Linked DNA regions of Draconibacterium halophilum. The protein of the gene in region 1 interacts with the protein of each later gene in a pairwise test. Links are inferred from orthologs where the notes say so. Each region holds a gene or a part of one and is shown on either strand. Other genes may lie near its edges.

Region 1 (9,515 bases):
ATTTCTTTTAATAATGATGACCTACAACACAATATTACCTTCAGGGGATAAAAGTAACACGTTAAATTTAATAATTTTACCATTATATCTACCATCACTAAGTAAAAACACACAAATCGGCCTACGGTTCAACTCAATTTTTCTATTTAAACCGGCCTATTCTGAAGATAACTTTTAAAATCTTCGTATGCACTGGTCATTAGCTCTCTTTGTTTTTCGCCTTTCATAAAGGCCGCAAGCTTATTAGGTAATTTTACTTCTCCTTTTCCAATAACTTTTTCAACTGTTTCGGTAAACTTTGCCGGGTGTGCCGTTTCTAAAAAAACACCAACTTCATGCTCCGACAAATACTCGCTTAACGATTGGTACCCGCATGCCCCGTGCGGATCGCACAAATATTCTTGTTCGTTGTAAACCTTTAGAATTACCTTCCTAATTTCTTCATCAGAATAACGGTAACCTTTAATCTTTTTGGCAATTACCGAGTGGTCATTCTTATAAAGATCAAGAATACGGGCAAAGTTACTCGGTGCCCCAACATCCATTGCATTGGCAATGGTTTCAACCGATGGGCGTGGTTTATATTCTCCACTTTCAAGGTATTGAAAAACCACATCGTTCTCGTTATTAGCAGCAATAAACTGTTTTACCGGCAATCCCATTTCAGCAGCAATTAATCCGGCCGTAAGATTGCCAAAGTTTCCGCTGGGCACTGAAAATACCAACTTTTTATCATCAAGTTTCCCTGCTTCTTTTAAACGCGCATAAGCATTAAAATAATAAAATGCCTGTGGAAGAAAACGGGCAACATTTATCGAGTTGGCAGATGTAAGCACCATTTTTTTATTCAGCTCTTCATCAAGAAATGCCGTTTTCACCAAATACTGACAATCATCGAAAGTTCCTTCAACTTCCAACGCAGTAATGTTCTGCCCAAGTGTTGTAAATTGTGATTCCTGAATCGTGCTAACCTTCCCTTTTGGATAAAGCACATAAACATGAATGCCTTCAACCCCCAGAAAACCGTTAGCAACAGCACTCCCGGTATCGCCTGATGTAGCCACCAAAACGTTTACCAACTTTTCTTGCTTGTCCAAAAAATGATGGAGCAAACGCGCCATAAAACGCGCTCCCACATCTTTAAATGCCAGCGTTGGCCCATGAAATAGTTCCAACGAATAAATAGAATCGGCAACTTTTACAAGCGGGCAATCAAACTGAAGAGTATCGTACACTATCTCCTTTAGTTTTGCCTCTTCGATATCTTCGCCAAAGAATTTATTTGCAACTTCAAAAGCAATTTCCTGAAACGACAGGTGTTGGATATTTTCAAAAAAAGCAGGTTCGAATTTTTCAATTCGCTCCGGCATAAACAATCCGTTATCGGCTGCCAAACCTTTTACAACTGCTTCTTTTAAAGAAACATCGGGGGTATTTTTATTGGTACTATAGTATTTCATCTCATAACAATTTAAAACTGTTAGGGGCATTCGGTGCAACTCGCCTAAAGTGTCCCAATTTTATGGGATACAATTTTATAAGCTTGTTTCATTACACGAACAAAAATATAGATTTACTTTAAAGGTTTAATTCCTGACACCCATAAAACATGACATATATCAGAAACTTAACACCTTTAGAATTAAAACAAGCAAGGACTACTTTAAAAAAGTACGAATAAATTGGTCACCTTCCAACGTTCCAAAAACGCCATTATGCGTATCAAACTCATCGTAAACTTCCACTGCATCGGCTTCTGTTCCCGGTTTATAAATGGAAAATGGCACGGCATCGCGGGTGTGCGTTTTAAGTGCACAAGGCGTTGGATGATCGGGCAAAATGGCAATTGCCACTTCCTCGTCCATTTTTGCCGTTTCTTCCAGAATGTATTTTACCACACGCTGATCAAGGTACTCAATCGTTTTTGTTTTGAGTTCCACATCACCTTCGTGGCCGGCTTCATCGCTGGCTTCAATATGCAAATACACAAAATCGTTTTCGTTCAGCGCTTCAATCGCAGCCTGTGCTTTTCCTTCGTAGTTGGTATCGTACAAACCTGTTGCCCCTTCAACATGAATTACTTTCATTCCGGCATAAACACCAATTCCATGAATCAGATCGACTGCTGATATAACCGCAGAATTTTCGATACCGAACATTTCTTTTAACGTTGGCATAGCTGGCTTATAACCAGGCGACCATGGCCAGACACTGTTTCCTGCATCTTTCCCTGCTTCCCTACGTTTCTGGTTTATGGGATGGTTTTCGAGCAATTCCTGCGATTTCATAATTAACTCTGTAATCAAATCAGAAGTTTCTTTTGCTGCTTCGGTTTTTGCTTGTGGCAAACAATCTCGGAACGGTGTTCCCGGAACATCGTGCGGTGGTGTGAAAGAAAAATCCTTTATACCTTCTTTTATTACCAAGAGGTGGCGGTACGAAACACCCGAATAGAATTTTATTCTGTCTGTTCCCAGTTTCTCATTAAGATATTGAATCAGTACTTCCGCCTCTTCCGTTGAAATATGTCCGGCCGAGTGGTTTTTAATTTTCTCATCTTCAACACAAATCAGGTTGCAACGCAATCCCAGGTCTCCGGGTTGCAGTTCAACCCCCATGCTGGCAGCTTCAAGCACTCCCCTGCCTTCAAAAACCTTTTCAACATTGTATCCCAAAACAGCCATATTAGCAATCTCACTGCCCGGATGCATACTTTCGGGTACGGTTTTTAATAAGCCTGACTGACCGTTTTTTGCCAACCAATCGATGTGTGGCTTATTGGCCATTTGAAGCGGAGTTTTTCCGCCATATGCTGCGAGTGGCTCGTCCGACATACCATCGCCAAGTATAATTATGTGTTTCATTTTATTCAGAAAATAGTAGAAGAGCGATGTCAGGAGACAGCAGTTAACAACCGATCTTCAAAGTTTTTACACTGTTTTTTTATCAAAGCCTTTAATGGCAAAATTGTTCTAAATGTTCGACACTTTTATTAAATCCGCAAAAACACCGGCGGCGGTTACCGAAGCTCCGGCTCCGTAGCCTTTAATCAGCATCGGAAATTCCTGGTAGCGCTCGGTTGTGTACATCACCAGATTGTTACTTCCTTCAAGGTCGTAAAACGGATGAGATGAATCTACCTCTTGCAATCCGGCTTCGGCTTTACCGTTTTCGAATTTAGCCACAAAACGCCACTTTTTATTTTCAATTACCAGCCTTTTTCGTTCCGTTTCAAACTTGGCATCCAGTTCCTGTACTCCCGTCCAAAACTCGTCAAGACTACCGGCAAAAAGTTCTTCGGGGACAAAACGGTTGATTGAAATATCATCCATTTCAATACGATATCCCGACTCTCGGGCAAGAATCAGAATTTTACGCGCCACATCAACACCACTTAAGTCGACACGGGGATCGGGTTCAGAATATCCTTCTTCCTTGGCCAGTTTAATGGTTTTACTCAATGGAATTTCTGTTGAAATTGTATTAAAAATATAGTTCAGTGTACCTGAAAGAACCGCTTCAATTCTTAAAACCTTATCGCCTGAATTTACCAGATCGTTCAATGTATTTATAATTGGGAGTCCCGCACCAACATTGGTTTCAAAAAGGAATTTTACACCTTTCTTTTTGGCGATTTTCTTCAGTTCGGCGTAGTTGTCGTACTCCGATGAAGCCGCCACTTTATTGGCGGTAACAATGGAAACATTTGAGCTTAAAATATCTTTGTAAAGGTCGGCAACTTCATCGTTGGCAGTACAATCCACAAACACCGAGTTATAAATGTTCATGTCCTTTATTTCGTCAACAAAGCCTTGCAGCGAAGATTTGTTCTCCGAAGCATCGAGTTGTGCCTTAAAAGTCTCTATTTCAATCCCATCACGGTTGAAAAGCATTTTTTTAGAATTGGCTATTCCGGTTAACTTCAATCGTAAATGATTTTCTTTTAAAAGACGCTCCTGCTGTTGTTTTAACTGATCGAGTAAATTCCCTCCAACAGTACCTATTCCCATCAGGAAAATATTCAACTCCACATTCTCCGACAGGAAGAAAGATTCGTGCACCACATTAAGAGTTTTCCGCAGGTCTTCATTTTTAACTACCCACGAAATATTTAACTCCGAAGCCCCCTGCGCGATAGCAATAATATTGACACCACTTTTCCCCATGGTGGAGAATAGCTTTCCGGCAATACCGGTGGTGTGTTTCATATTCCCCCCAACAATAGCAACAACAGAAACACCACTCTCGAGCTCAATTTTATTTACCTGTCCACCCGAAATCTCTTTTTCAAATTCTTCGCGAATTGCAGCTTCTGCTACATCAAGCGCTTTTTCTTCAATGGCCACACTAATTGAATTCTCAGAAGAAGCCTGTGAGATCAGAATCACATTTACATTCACTTTAGCCAGCGCAGTAAATAAACGCATTGAAATACCTGTGACACCAACCATCCCAATCCCTTGCAAAGTAACCAGTGTAATTCCGGAAATAGATGAAATACCTTTAATCGGCCGATCAAATCCATTTCTTACACCTTTAACGATCTTGGTTCCGGAGTTTTCAGGATCAAAAGTATTTTTAATCTGAATTGGAATTCCCTTTTGGTAAACCGGAAGAATTGTTGGTGGATAAATTACTTTGGCACCAAAATGCGAAAGCTCCATTGCCTCCGAGTATGAAATCTCGGGAATGGTATATGCTTTGCGAATAACACGCGGATCGGCAGTCATAAATCCGTTTACATCAGTCCAGATTTCCAGAATTTGAACATCGAGGGCTGCAGCAAGAATAGATGCAGTAAAATCGGAACCACCACGACCAAGCGTGGTAAATTCGCCTTTCGCATTTTTTGAAATAAAACCGGGTACAACTGCTGCTCCTTTAAAACCTGCAAAAGTTTCCTGAATTTTGATGTTGGTCACTTCAAAATCAACAGTTGCTTTGCCAAAGTTGCTATCAGTTTGAATAAATTCGGAAGAATCTTTTCTGGGACAACCAATAAATTCAGCAACAATATGTGACGAAATACGCTCGCCAAGACCAGCAATACGGTCGAGTGTTTTTGTTGTTAACTCGCCCACCAAAGTAATACCGGTAAGCAATTTCTCCAATTCGTCGAGCAAGGCATCAACATTATCTTTTACCGCCCCGATCCGTTAAAAAGTTCGCGAATAGTATCATCGTGTATTCTCTTGATTTCCGTAAATTCCGTATGAAAGTCGCCTGTACCTGAGGCAGCATTGTGAGCTGCCATTAGAATTTTATCGGTTATACCGCCAAGAGCGGAAACTACCACAACAACATCGTCATTCTGGTTGAGGACAATGTCCTTTACTCGTTTAATGTTTGCGGCGGAACCTACGGATGTTCCACCAAACTTCAACACTTTCATACGGGATATTTTATAAATTAATAGTTGTAAAAATTACTCAATCTTTGTCTGTCTAATAAAAAAAAACGGATGAATCGACAGAATCAATTCACCCGGTATATTCTGTCTATATCAGTTTTATCTATTCTGTGGTTGTGGGTCCGGTAATGGCTTCAATAATTTTCGTTTCCAACTCCTGAGCCAGCTCGGGATTATCAAGAATCAAACTACGCACTGTTTCGCGTCCCTGACCCAATTTTGTTTCGCCATAGCTAAACCACGATCCACTCTTTTTTATAATATTATACTGAACGCCCAAATCAATAATTTCGCCTGATTTAGAAATTCCTTCGCCATACATAATATCAAATTCAGCTTTGCGGAATGGCGGTGCCACTTTGTTTTTCACCACTTTCACACGAACGTGGTTACCACTCACCTCATCACCATCTTTAACCTGGCCAATTCGGCGAATATCCAACCGCACCGATGCATAAAATTTAAGTGCGTTACCACCGGTAGTAGTTTCAGGATTACCGAACATTACACCAATTTTTTCGCGCAACTGGTTAATAAAAATGCAACAGGTTTTTGTTCTGTTAATGTTGGCCGTAAGTTTACGCAGTGCCTGCGACATCAAACGTGCCTGAAGCCCCATTTTTGAGTCTCCCATTTCGCCTTCCAATTCCGCTTTTGGTGTTAATGCTGCCACCGAGTCGATTACAACAATATCCAAAGCTCCTGAACGAATCAGGTTATCAGTAATTTCCAATGCCTGCTCGCCGTTGTCGGGTTGCGAAATTAAAAGCTCGTCGATATCAACCCCCAGTTTACGTGCATAATATGGATCAAAAGCGTGCTCGGCATCAACCATCGCTGCAATTCCACCGGCTTTTTGAGCCTCTGCAATTGCATGGATTGCCAAGGTTGTTTTACCTGATGATTCAGGACCATAAATCTCAACTACACGGCCCTTTGGAAATCCGCCTACACCTAATGCCACATCAAGCGCAATCGATCCGGATGAAATAGCGGGGACATCTTCGTCGGCCCGATCGCCCATACGCATTATCGAGCCTTTTCCATAGCTCTTTTCAATTTTATCCATTGTCAGCTGAAGTGCTTTCAGCTTTTCTTTGTTCATTTCAGCTCTCTCCTCTTTTGTCATGTTCAGCTTAGGTTATAGATTTAATGATTCAATTATTTGATTGGTGTGGTCTTTCGTTTTTACTTTTTCAAAAATATCGACGATTACGCCCTCTTCATCAATTACAAAGGTTTTACGCAATACGCCCATGTATTCTCTGCCATAGTTTTTCTTCAAACCCCACGCGCCAAATGCCTGCAGAATTTCTTTTTCGGTATCGGCAATAAGGTCGAATTTAAAGCCAAATTTTTCAATAAATTTCTGATGCGATTTTTCACTATCGGGGCTCACTCCCACTACTTCAAAACCCTTTTCCAACCACGCGTCGTAGTTGTCGTTTAAATTACACGATTCGGCCGTACAACCGGGAGTATTGTCTTTCGGATAGAAATAAAGTATCAGTTTTTTGCCGGCAAAATCCTTTAGTGCGATCTTCTCTCCATTTTGATTTTTACCTTCAAATTCCGGTGCCTTATCTCCAACTTTTAAATCTGCCATGTCTTACGAATTAATCAATTTTACAAATATAGTTTAATAAATGATAAATTTCAGTTCTATTCTTTATCTTAGCTGCTACTTCAGTTTAATTTAATCTCTGAAAAAATACATTTTTTTGTAGATTTACATGCACAAAAAAGAACGGGTTTTTACTATGATTTTTAGAAAGCTAACAGCACTACTAACAATACTCTCTGTTTTTTTGTTTGCATCCAACAACATTTTTGGAGGCAACCAGGAAAATCTGCTTACACAAGCCATTCATTTGTATGAAGAAGGCAAGTTTGCTGATGCCGAGCTCATTCTTAAAAAGCTACTGGATGAAAACCCTGACCACCTGATGGTTAATTACTATTATGGTGCCTGCCGCACTGAAAACGGTCATTACGGCACCAACGAAATCATTTCCCTGCTGAATGGAAGCTTGGGTGAATCTCCATTAAAAACCGATTATTATATTGCCGTTCAGTACCACGCAAAAAACCGCTGGGACGAGGCATTAAAACACTATAATTTATTCAAAGAAAAAACCGATAATACAACGGCTCAAGAAGTTGGTCTTGCTGAAAAAATGCAGATGTGCCGCGATAAAATTAATCCGTTTGCGCAACATGAAGAAGAGGTAATTGAAACTGCTGAAACGGATATGCTGCCAACAGCAGTGCCACGCGAATCGGAACCCGAATCATTTAACCCGGTTATTGGCGAAACAGCAATTGCAGCAGAAGCAACTGATTCAACAGAAAGTTTTACCACAATCGATTCAGTTTTAACTGACTCAACAATTATCGACTCAACCGTAGCTGAACCGGAAGCTATTGAAGAACAAATTGCAGTATTAGCAGAGCCGATAAATTTCGTCGTTAATGCAGAGATCACTTATCCCGACACTACTTTTTTCAAAACTAAAAAAGGATTAAAATTATACACAGAGGGAAGGGCCAAACAAGAAGAGCTGGAGCAAACAATTAGCGAAACCGATGAACTCCGAAAAAAATATGGCTCCGCAACGTCATATACCGAGCGGCAAACCTTGGGCAAACAAATTCTTGATAAAGAGATAAATATTTTTCAACTCCGTGAAGCTTCAGAGGAATTGCTGCTAAAATCGCAACAGAAAGAAAATGCCTACTGGCAAAGTGCTTCCTACGAAGAAAAACAGGCATTCCACAAACAGGCTGATGAATATTTAGCTGCTTATAATGCCAGTTCAACTCCGGAAGAACCGGATTCTATTATTCTGGTGGCACCGTCAATTGCTACTACAAAGCGAAGCTCAACAAACGAAAACGACCAAACGCCCGAAGATGAATTGATATACAAGATACAACTAGGCGCATACAGCCGCGGTTTACCGGCCTATGTAAAACGATTATTCGACAAGTTATCTTATATTCGTAAAATTGAAAATTACACCGACGAAAATGGCATTGTTGTGTACACAACCGGAAACCTTACGAACTATGGTGATGCAGTAAAAATGCAGGAACAAGTGCGCCGGGAAGGTATAGAAGATGCCTATGTTGTACCGTATTTTAACGGAAAAAGAATAACTTTGAATGAAGCAAAAGAAATTACAAACGACAAATGACGCAGAAAGAGACTAAAAAAATCCAAAAAGATGATTTTAGAGAAGGAGTTGTTGAAGAGAATTTCCTGACTTTGCATAACGACGATGTACACTCGTTCGACTATGTGATTGACGCTTTGATTGATGTTTGCAGCCATGGTTACGAGCAGGCCACGCAATGTACTATGCTGGTTCATTACAAAGGCAAATGCGATGTAAAAAAAGGAGCATTTGATGCACTAAAACCATTGAAAGATGCACTAATCGAGCGCGAATTAAACGCAACTATTGATTAAAACATATGAGCATTCTTGCTATTATTTTGCTTATTCTTCTCGGCCTGATACTGCTACTCATCGAGTTTGCAGTGATCCCCGGAGTTACCATCGCCGGAATTGGCGGTTTTCTTCTTTTAGGAGGAGCAGTGTATGTGGCGTTTGCCGAATACGGAGTACTTCCCGGTTTTATAACTCTTGCCATTGTACTCATCCTTGCCCCTGCAATGATTTACTACTTTTTCAAATCGCGAACAGGAAAAAAGATGATTCTGGAAAAAAACATCGATGGAAAATTAGAGCTTATTAATAAGGAAAAAATTGTTGTTGGCGATACAGGCAAATCAATTGGCCGGCTTGCTCCAATGGGCAAAATAAAAGTTAACGGAGAAATAGTTGAAGCTCAATCCACCGGATCATTTATCGATCACAATACCGAAATAAAAATTCTAAAAATAGATTTCAATAAAATTATCGTTGAACCTTTAAAGAAATAAAAATATGGTAGAAGCATTAGGTGCCTGGGGATTAATCATCGGGTCAATCGTTTTACTTTTTATAATCCTTTATTTTATCCCGATAGGATTATGGTTTTCAGCATTGGTATCAGGCGTACGAATCTCGCTGATCCAATTATTTTTAATGCGTTTCAGA
Region 2 (9,580 bases), 720 kb from region 1 along the record:
GAACATTCAGAAAATCGATTCCACGTTTAAAAGTGCTGGCTGCAAAACCTGCTAGGTCGGTTAGCATTCCGCCTCCAATATTAATAAGTAACGACTTGCGATCACCTTCATTTTCAGACAAAAACTGCCAAATGGTTTCTACCGAAGTGATTTTTTTGTTGTTCTCTCCCGCAGGTACAACCACCTTTTTAATACCATTGCTCGTCAGAAAACTATCAATTTTAGCTACCCAAAGTTGATCAACAGTTTCTTCGGTAGCCAGAAAGACCTTTCCTTTTGGATATTTATCGATGTAAGCCTGAAGTTCTTGTTGCAGTTTCCGGCTATAAATTATTTTAGAGTAAATCTTTGAATTTCCCATATGTAGCTGCTAAATTGCGATAAAGTTACAATAAAAATGGCATTGCCTTTTTTTTAGTTTGTTCTCGCCAATAGTTTTTGATATTTAATAACGAAAGATGACAATAAGCAACACTGAAAAAGTTTCGAAGATCAAAAAAATATTCTACCTGGTTTCCATTGTTATCGCACTGGGAATTCTGGCTTTATTTTTACTCGATCATGTCTTGTATGCACTTGCCGGATTAGGCGTTTTCTCGTGTTGGTATCTCTATTTTCATGTGGCCGATTATCAATACATAGAGTTTTCGGACGATAACAATAAAATTGTTCTTAAATATTATAAGGTAGTTAGTCTGGGCGGAAAATCGTATAATTCCATTGAATTTCCAAAATACCGTTTAAGAAAAATCTATTTTGAGAATTCATTTTTTGGAAAATTATCCGATCTCACGCTCATCATCAAAACCAATAGAGGAACAGCCGAATATCCATCAGTAAGCTTAGCCGGATTAAATTTCGAAGACCGTAAACGAATTCAGGAATCACTCAATTCAATCCTAAAAACATAATTCAGATCTCCCTGCACTTATGAATGAAGATCTTAAATACAAAATTGCATTATCGATGCTTCCCAACATTGGCGGAATTCTTGCCCGCAATTTGGTTGCCTATATTGGCAGTGCCGAGGGTGTTTTTTCGCAATCGGCAAAAGCATTAACAAAAGTTCCAGGAATAGGCGAACTTTATGCCCGTCAGATAAAGAAAAGCAATGTTATACCAAAGGCTGAAAAGGAGTTGGAGTACATTGATAAAAACGGAATTGGTGTTCATTTTTATACCGATTCAACTTATCCCCGAAGATTAAAAAGCTGTGTAGATGCGCCTCTTATAATTTACACAAGGGGGAAGATGAATCTCGACACCGAGCGTGTGATCAGCATTGTTGGGACGCGTAACGCCACGGAATATGGAAAATCAATCGTTAATGATCTTTGCCGCGAATTTGCAGAAAGGAAATACAACATTCTCGTTGTTAGCGGCCTGGCATACGGCATTGATGTGCAAGCTCACCGAAGTGCACTGAAATACAAGCTGCCCACCGTTGGAGTTGTTGCTCATGGAATGGACATGCTTTACCCGGCAATTCATAAACAAACGGCAACAAAAATGCTGGAATGCGGCGGAATTATTACTGATTTTCCAAGTAACTCAAAGATCGATCCAACCAATTTTATTAAACGAAATCGTATTATCGCAGGATTGGCCGATGCTACAATTGTAGTTGAGTCGGCAGCAAAGGGAGGCTCATTAATTACAGCCGATATTGCCTCGTCATATAACCGCGATGTGTTTGCTTTTCCCGGACGTTCGGGTGATACCTATTCAAAAGGTTGTAATCAACTGATTAGAAACCACGGCGCCACGCTAATTGAGAATATTGAAGATCTTGAATATTTTATGGGTTGGGAAGTAAGCGATAAAGTTGAAGCCATTCAGTCGAGTTTGTTTATTGATTTAAACCCGCAGGAACAAAAAGTAATTGATCTTTTAAAAGAAAAAGGGGAACTGTTTATCGATCAGATTTCAGGCGAAATAAAACTTCCTGTAAGTCGTGTTTCGGCCATGATGCTAAACCTTGAGTTTAAGAACCTTTTGATTGCCCTACCGGGGAAAATGTACAAATTGAGATAAGTCGGCTTTATTTTCTAATTTTGCAGCCAAACAGACAATTCTGTAGTTTAAATTTTATGGAATGAAACGAGCATGTAAAAATTATTGCATACCGGATAAACATAGTACACGAGTTCCATCGAATACCATTGAAAATTAACAATTCGAATAAGATGAAAAAGACTTTTGAAGATTTAAAAGTTGCAAAATCAATATTAAAATCGCTTGACGATATTGGGTTTACTACACCAACGCCCATACAAGAGAAAGCAATTCCGAAGATTAATTCAGGAGTTAATATTGTAGGAGTAGCGCAAACCGGTACCGGCAAAACTGCTGCCTATCTGCTTCCCCTGCTTACGCGATTAAGAAAGCCGGAAGGAACAGATCCACGAGTTGTAGTGATTGTTCCCACACGCGAATTGGCCATTCAGGTCGGTGAAGATATTGCTGAATTAATAAGTTACTCTGAATTACGCCATGCTGCAGTATTTGGCGGTATTGGCTGGACAAAACATGCTGCCCTGCTCGAACCGGGCATCGATATTCTTGTTGCTACACCCGGCCGCATGTGGGATTTATACCAGGCAGGAGCTTTACGCTTAAAGAAAGTGAAATACCTGGTTATCGACGAAGCCGACCGCATGCTGGACTTGGGATTTATGCCACAAATCCAACAGCTACAAGAGATCCTGCCGTCACGCAGACAAAACCTTTTATTTTCGGCTACATTTTCGGAAAAAATAGAAACGCTTGCCGAGGATTTTCTCGACCATTATGACAAACTTGAAATAGCACCCTCGGCAACTCCGGTTGGTCTGGTAACACAAATTTGTTATAAGGTTCCGAATTACAGAACAAAGCTCAATCTGATCAAATACCTGCTTGAAGATGCAGAAAACTTTAGCCGCGTAGTTATTTTTGTAAAAACAAAAGAACATGCCGAGGGAGTGTACAAAGTTGTTCAGCGAAAAGCAGAGGGAGAAAAGCGTATTCTCCATTCTAACAAATCACAAAACTCGCGTATAAATTCTATACAGGCATTTAAAAAGGGTGAGGTTCGGATACTCATTACTACCGATGTTTCGGCACGGGGGATGGATGTGAGCCAGGTGAGCCACGTTATAAATTTCGATCTGCCGAATGATTACGACGATTATATTCACCGAATTGGCCGAACTGCGCGTGCTGGGAATAAGGGTGATGCCATTACATTAATCGACCCGGCCGCTGAATGGCACTGGAAACATATTGAAAGTTTAATGCGCAAAGAGATTAAGCTTCTTGATTTGCCAAAAGAGGTTGAAGTGGCCGAATCGGAATCTAAAGAAGAACAGGATATGTTGCGCGAAATCGATCGGCAGCGCAAAATCGAAGATCCGTCTTTCCAGGGAGCTTTTCATCAGAAAAAAAGAAAAGGGTCTTCCAAACGTTCTTTTGAAGATAAGTTTTCGCGCACTAAAGAGCGTCAAAAAAGAAAGAAAAGAAGATAATATTGAGCACCAATGTAGATGTTTACACAAAAATAGGGTAACAAAAAAGGGAAGCAAATGCCTCCCTTTTTTGTATATAAGTCTATGAATTATCTTTCAGCTCTCTTTCTTGCTGAGTAGTTAATGTTTAATGCAGCCGATTTACGCAATTCCTGCTTTACATCGCCAACAATACTCATTCTCGTATTCTCATCAATTTTCAACGAAGTTACCATAAAAGGTTGTTCAGCCTCATCTCGGGCTTCACGTTCCGCTATAACAAAGTCTTGTACTTCATCAACTGTTGCGAATTGGTCGTTCAACTGAATACGTGGAGCCTTACCAAACGTTTTCTGAAACGCAGGAAGAGGTTCTCCAATGTAAATGTAACTTACTAAAGATTTTTTTTCCAGTTTACTTAATTCAGTAGCTTGTGGAATATTCATTTTCACCTTTAGTGTTACCTCACGCATAGTTGTACTAACCATAAAGAAGAACAGAAGCATGAACACAATATCAGGCAACGAAGCCGTTGAAATAGGAGGTAATTCCTTACCATCATCTTTTCTAAACTTGCTCATAATCTATTCTTTTAAATTTTACCTTTTGGTTCAGCTTCAGAAATTTTCTGAGGATAAATCTTTCGGATGGCGTCTTGTTTGTCACCATCAAGATCTTCATAAGCTTTACCAAACTCTTGTTTAGCCAACTCGTCTCTTAATTCATTAATGGCAGCAACCAGTTCGTTTTGAACAGCGAGATAGGTCCCATATTGAGTATCTAAATCGTTTCGTAATGAAATCACCCCTTTTGTTACCATAACTTGTCCAAAGTATGGTATCTCCATGGGTTCTTTCTCAGGCAAATTTTCAGCATTATATGGGTTCGCCATAAATTCTTTTGCCCTTTCACGCAGATTCTCAATTTGTTCGTAGTCACCTTCCACTAACAGGTCGTTATTCTTATTAACAAGCACAACAAAAATATTCCTTTCATTGATTTCGTTATTCTGATCCTTTAATTCGTCAGGATCGACCCATTGCGGAAGTTTTCTTCGAAGACCGCTGTCAACGTCCATCGTGGTTGTTACCAGGAAGAAGATCAGCAACATAAATGCAATATCTGCTAAAGATGCTGCTGGTATTTCAGGTATTTTTTTAGCCATAACTTTTTCCTGTTTTTATTACCACGATTAAACTATCTAAACAAACGCATTACTGATGATGATGCAACCGACAATACTGCCAATCCCAAAAGGATATACGTTGCATACAAACCAGTGTCTGTTAATTTTGCTACTCTCTCATTTAAGGTTCCGTCTGCCAAAAATTTGTCCACACCAATAAATTGTGGAATTTCTGGTGAAGCCATTAAATAGGCTATTAAACCAACGACACCTAAAAATACTAGGGAAATGATTCCGTTCTTTGCAGCTTTTTTATCGGTGAACATGTGAAACAATCCGGAAAGAATTGCGACACCGGCACCAATAGCTACAAGTATGTAAGCCCATATAAGGTTGGTATTTACCCAACTTAACATTGCAGGATCAGTATCTACTTCATTGTTAACATTTACAATTAACGAAACAAGAAGAATAACTGAAACAATGATAAGAGCCCACAGAATTATAGTAACTATTTTTCCTGTCTTACCCATTTCTTATACTCCTATTTTTTCATGTTATGTTTTACCAACAAGTCTAACAACGAGATAGATGCATCTTCCATGTTGTTAATAATGCTATCGATTTTAGCTACACAGTAGTTGTAGAAAATCTGAAGAATAATAGCAACAATAAGACCTGTTACAGTTGTAATCAAAGCTACTTTAATACCACCAGCTACAAGAGACGGGCTAATGTCACCTGCTACCTGGATAGCATCGAAAGCGCCAATCATACCGATTACTGTACCCATGAAACCAAGCATCGGAGCCAAAGCGATGAAAAGTGCGATCCAGCTTAATCCTTTTTCTAAAAGACCAGCCTGAACACCACCGTAAGAAATAACTGTTTTTTCAACTACGTCGATACCGTGATCGAAACGATCAAGACCTTGGTAGAAAATACCTGCAACAGGTCCGCGAGTATTACGACATACTTCTTTTGCAGCCTCAACACCACCACTCTCTAATGCTTCTTCAACTTCAGCCAATAGTTTTTTAGTGTTACTGGTTGCAAGGTTAAGGTAAAGAACTCTTTCAATTGCAAAGGCAAGACCTAAAATAAGGGCTACCAATACGAAAGTCATGAAAGTAGGATTACCTTCAATAAATTTTTGTTTTAACTGACTGTGAAGTGACTGACCTTCTTCTGCAGTTGCAGCAGCTTCTTCTTCCGCTATTGCAGCAGATGTTTCCTCTACTTGTTCAGTAGCAGTTTCAGTGGCAGCTGCTTCTTCCTCCTGAGCAAGCGCTACATTAGATGCCATAAAAAACAGCATCCCAAATACGGCTATTAACGCGAATAGTCTTTTCATAATTGATTTGAATTTTTAATTAATAATCTCTTTGAATTTGTTTTTGTATTGATTTTTAAAATAATTAATCCTCTTTCCCACAAAAAACATGCCCTGATTAAAGACTTGCTTCTTCTTAAAAGAACGTCTCATTTTTGCGGAGAGAGAGGGATTCGAACCCTCGGTACCCTTTCGGGGTACACACGCTTTCCAGGCGTGCCAGTTAAGCCACTCCTGCACCTCTCCAAAATATTCCAGCGCGGCCTCCCAAAAATGAGGGCTGCAAATTAATAAAAAATTGTGAAATAAAAACTTTGCTATTCACTAATTTCCCCGCGCAGACTTTTATTGAGGTACATTTTAATTTCGTCCGGTTTTAGGCCTTGCCCAAGCAAAAACATCAACTTTGTAACGGCTGCTTCAGTAGTCATATCTTTAGCCGAAACCACCCCGGCATTCAATAACTCAACACTTGTTTGATATTGCCCCATGACAACCTTACCCCCCTGGCATTGCGTTACATTCAGTACCACAATACCACGTTTTATAGTTCGTTTAATTGCATTAATCAACCATCGGGAAGTAGGGACATTTCCCGACCCAAATGTCTCAAATACAACTCCTTTCAATCCGGGGGTATTCAATACTGAATTAAATACATTCTGATTAATTCCCGGAAATATTTTAAGAATAACGACATTATCATCAAAGTCGGTGTTTACTTTTAATATTCCTTTATTCTCCGGGTAATAAATAAATTCGATACGATATTTTATGTCGATACCAGCAACAGCCAATGCCGGATAATTCACTGAACGAAACGCGCTGAACAATTCGGCATCACGTTTTAAAGTGCGGTTCCCGCGGTATAATTTAAAATCAAAATAAATACACACTTCGGGAACCAGACTTTCCCCGGACACTTTACCCGCCGCAATTTCAACCGCTGTGATCAGGTTTTCTTTTCCATCTGTACGTATCACTCCGATTGGCAATTGCGATCCGGTTAAAACAATTGGTTTATCGAGGTTTTCGAACATATAACTTAGTGCCGATGCGGTGTAAGCCATAGTATCGGTTCCGTGCAAAACAACAAAACCATCGTAGGCATTATAATAACGTTCAATGGTTTTGGCAATTTTTATCCACGACATGGGATTCATATTAGAAGAATCGAGGGCCGGATTAAAAGTGATGGTTTTAATAATAAAATCAAATTTTTTCAACTCAGGAACCACCTCCTGAATTTTATCGAACTTCACCGGTTTTAAGGCACCATTTTTGGCATCTTGAACCATACCAATGGTACCTCCGGTATATATAATTAATATGGAAGTTTTTTTGGCAGTTTTTTTGGTCATTGCAGTTTTTAATTAGGGCTGCAAGTTATCAAATTCCGAATAAATTACGGGCATTGGTGGTGGTAATTTCGGCAATGCGAGTGAGTGGTAAGCGGTATACGTCAGCAACTTTCTGTGCTACATGAATAAGATAGGAACTTTCGTTACGTTTTCCTCTTTTCGGAACTGGCGCCAGGTATGGAGAATCGGTTTCAAGAACGATATGATGGGGATCGATATCTTTAATCACTTCATCAAGATCGCTGTTTTTAAATGTAACAACCCCTCCAATTCCAAGCAAAAAACCGAGTTCTGTTATTTTATGTGCTTCCTCTATTGTTCCACTAAAACAGTGAAAAACACCTCGTAAGGTTCCGTCTTGTTCTTCTTTTACAATTTCATAGGTCTGGTTGAAGGAATTGCGCACGTGTATTACAACCGGTAAGTTTAAATTTTTTGCCAAACGCAACTGATAACGAAATGCATCCTTTTGTTCTTTTTCAAATTTACTTTCCCAATACAAATCGATACCAATTTCGCCAATACCGTAGAATTTTCGTCGCTGTAACCAATAATCAATCGCCTCCAACTCTTCCTGGTAATCATCTTCTACCGAAGTAGGATGCAAGCCAATAAGCGGAAAACATAAATTCGGATAAGCACCTGCCAGATCAAGCATGTGCTTTATGGAGCCCGAATCAATGTTTGGCAATATGATCTTTTTAATTCCGCTCTCATCAGCACGTTTCAAAGCTTCGTCTCGATCTTGAATGAAATCTTCTGAATATATATGAGAATGTGTATCTATTAACATCTAGGTCTAACTTTTACCTTCGCCATTTATTACCAGTCTTTCAAATTTTCCTTTTAAAATAGGCATAAAGAAGTATGCCAAATCAAAACATTTAAATCTTAATTGCCGACAAAAGTATAAAAGTGTTTGTTCCTTACCTTCTTTTTAACTTTATCTAAAAATTAAATTTTAGTGTTATCTGTCTGCTACATAATACAACTGTGGGAAAAGTAAAAAATCCGTCCGGTAACCGAACGGATTTTCTCCTATTTTAATCTTGCGTGTTTCTTAATTATCCTAAACTACTCCTTGTGCCAACATAGCTTCGGCAACTTTTACAAAGCCTCCAACGTTGGCTCCTTTCACATAATCGACTTTATTGCCTTTGGTTCCATAACCTACACAAGTTTCGTGAATCGCTTTCATTATACCTTTTAAACGTTCGTCCACTTCTTCGCGTGGCCAATTAATTCGCATACTGTTTTGCGACATTTCAAGTCCTGAAACAGCAACACCTCCAGCGTTAACAGCTTTCCCCGGAGCATAATCCATTGCTACAGTCAAAAAGTCTACGGCTTCGGCTGTACATCCCATATTAGATGCTTCTGCTAACAGTTTACAACCATTCTTAGCCAATTCTTTTGCATCGTCCAACCCAACTTCATTTTCGGTGGCACATGGCATTGCCAGATCAACCGGTACTTCCCAGGGGCGCTTATCCGGAACAAATACGGCATCAAACTCTTCGGCATACGGCGAAACAATGTCATTATTGGTAGAGCGCAACTCAAGCAGGTATTCAACTTTCTCACTACTTATTCCATTCTTGTCGTAGATGTAGCCATCCGGTCCGGAAATGGTTACTACTTTTCCGCCAAGCTCATTAATTTTTGAGATAGCCCCCCAGGCAACGTTTCCAAAACCTGACACTGATATTGTTTGACCTTCTATATCTTTTCCAATTCGATGCAACATGTGCTGGGCAAAATATACCGCACCAAAACCAGTTGCTTCCGGGCGAATTAAACTTCCTCCCCAAGACAAACCCTTTCCGGTTAGCACACCTGTAAATTCATTTTTTAATCGTTTATATTGACCGAACAAGTAGCCAATCTCTCGTCCGCCAACGCCAATATCGCCGGCAGGAACATCGGTATTTGGCCCGATATGACGATACAACTCTGTCATAAAACTTTGACAAAACCGCATGATCTCACCATCGCTTTTACCTTTGGGACTAAAGTCTGATCCTCCTTTTCCTCCCCCCATTGGCAGTGTTGTAAGGCTATTTTTAAAAGTTTGTTCAAATCCGAGAAACTTTAAAATACTTAAAGTTACGCTGGCATGAAACCGCAATCCTCCTTTATAAGGCCCCAGTGCCGAATTAAATTCAACCCGGTATCCACGGTTTATTTGCACTTCGCCCCGATCATTAACCCAAGGCACCCGGAACATGATTACGCGCTCGGGCTCAACCATTCGCGCCAGAATGTTCGCGCGTTG

What was found.
Region 2: the proteins of recA (region 1) and dprA interact in binary tests that used the Bacillus subtilis proteins (3 or more experiments, as listed by UniProt). The link is inferred for Draconibacterium halophilum from one-to-one orthologs.

The regions. Positions count from the first base shown.
Region 1 is NZ_CP048409.1:3,765,613-3,775,127, forward strand. The notes cover bases 4,527-7,443. They hold recA (recombinase RecA), read right to left. Parts: upstream 6,540-7,443; coding sequence 5,514-6,539; downstream 4,527-5,513. Other genes in these bases: thrA (bifunctional aspartate kinase/homoserine dehydrogenase I), read right to left, coding at 4,527-5,123; G0Q07_RS21090 (amino acid kinase family protein), read right to left, coding at 5,141-5,392; bcp (thioredoxin-dependent thiol peroxidase), read right to left, coding at 6,552-7,016; G0Q07_RS15250 (tetratricopeptide repeat protein), read left to right, coding at 7,171-7,443. In the rest of the region: thrC (threonine synthase), read right to left, coding at 147-1,460; G0Q07_RS15230 (cofactor-independent phosphoglycerate mutase), read right to left, coding at 1,659-2,864; more of thrA, read right to left, coding at 2,973-4,526; more of G0Q07_RS15250, read left to right, coding at 7,444-8,607; G0Q07_RS15255 (ATP-dependent Clp protease adaptor ClpS), read left to right, coding at 8,604-8,882; G0Q07_RS15260 (NfeD family protein), read left to right, coding at 8,888-9,358; flotillin-like protein FloA, read left to right, coding at 9,363-9,515. UniProt on the Bacillus subtilis protein: Multifunctional protein involved in homologous recombination, DNA repair and competence.
Region 2 is NZ_CP048409.1:4,488,533-4,498,112, forward strand. The notes cover bases 1-2,982. They hold dprA (DNA-processing protein DprA), read left to right. Parts: upstream 1-930; coding sequence 931-2,034; downstream 2,035-2,982. Other genes in these bases: aroB (3-dehydroquinate synthase), read right to left, coding at 1-361; G0Q07_RS18295 (hypothetical protein), read left to right, coding at 459-911; G0Q07_RS18305 (DEAD/DEAH box helicase), read left to right, coding at 2,187-2,982. Also shown: more of G0Q07_RS18305, read left to right, coding at 2,983-3,506; G0Q07_RS18310 (ExbD/TolR family protein), read right to left, coding at 3,596-4,066; G0Q07_RS18315 (ExbD/TolR family protein), read right to left, coding at 4,078-4,650; G0Q07_RS18320 (hypothetical protein), read right to left, coding at 4,683-5,144; G0Q07_RS18325 (MotA/TolQ/ExbB proton channel family protein), read right to left, coding at 5,156-5,965; G0Q07_RS18335 (asparaginase), read right to left, coding at 6,262-7,305; G0Q07_RS18340 (TatD family hydrolase), read right to left, coding at 7,334-8,098; gdhA (NADP-specific glutamate dehydrogenase), read right to left, coding at 8,375-9,580. UniProt on the Bacillus subtilis protein: Protein that helps load RecA onto ssDNA during transformation. Binds cooperatively to circular ssDNA, is able to bridge different segments of DNA. Favors the loading of RecA onto SsbA- or SsbB-coated ssDNA and formation of RecA-DNA filaments.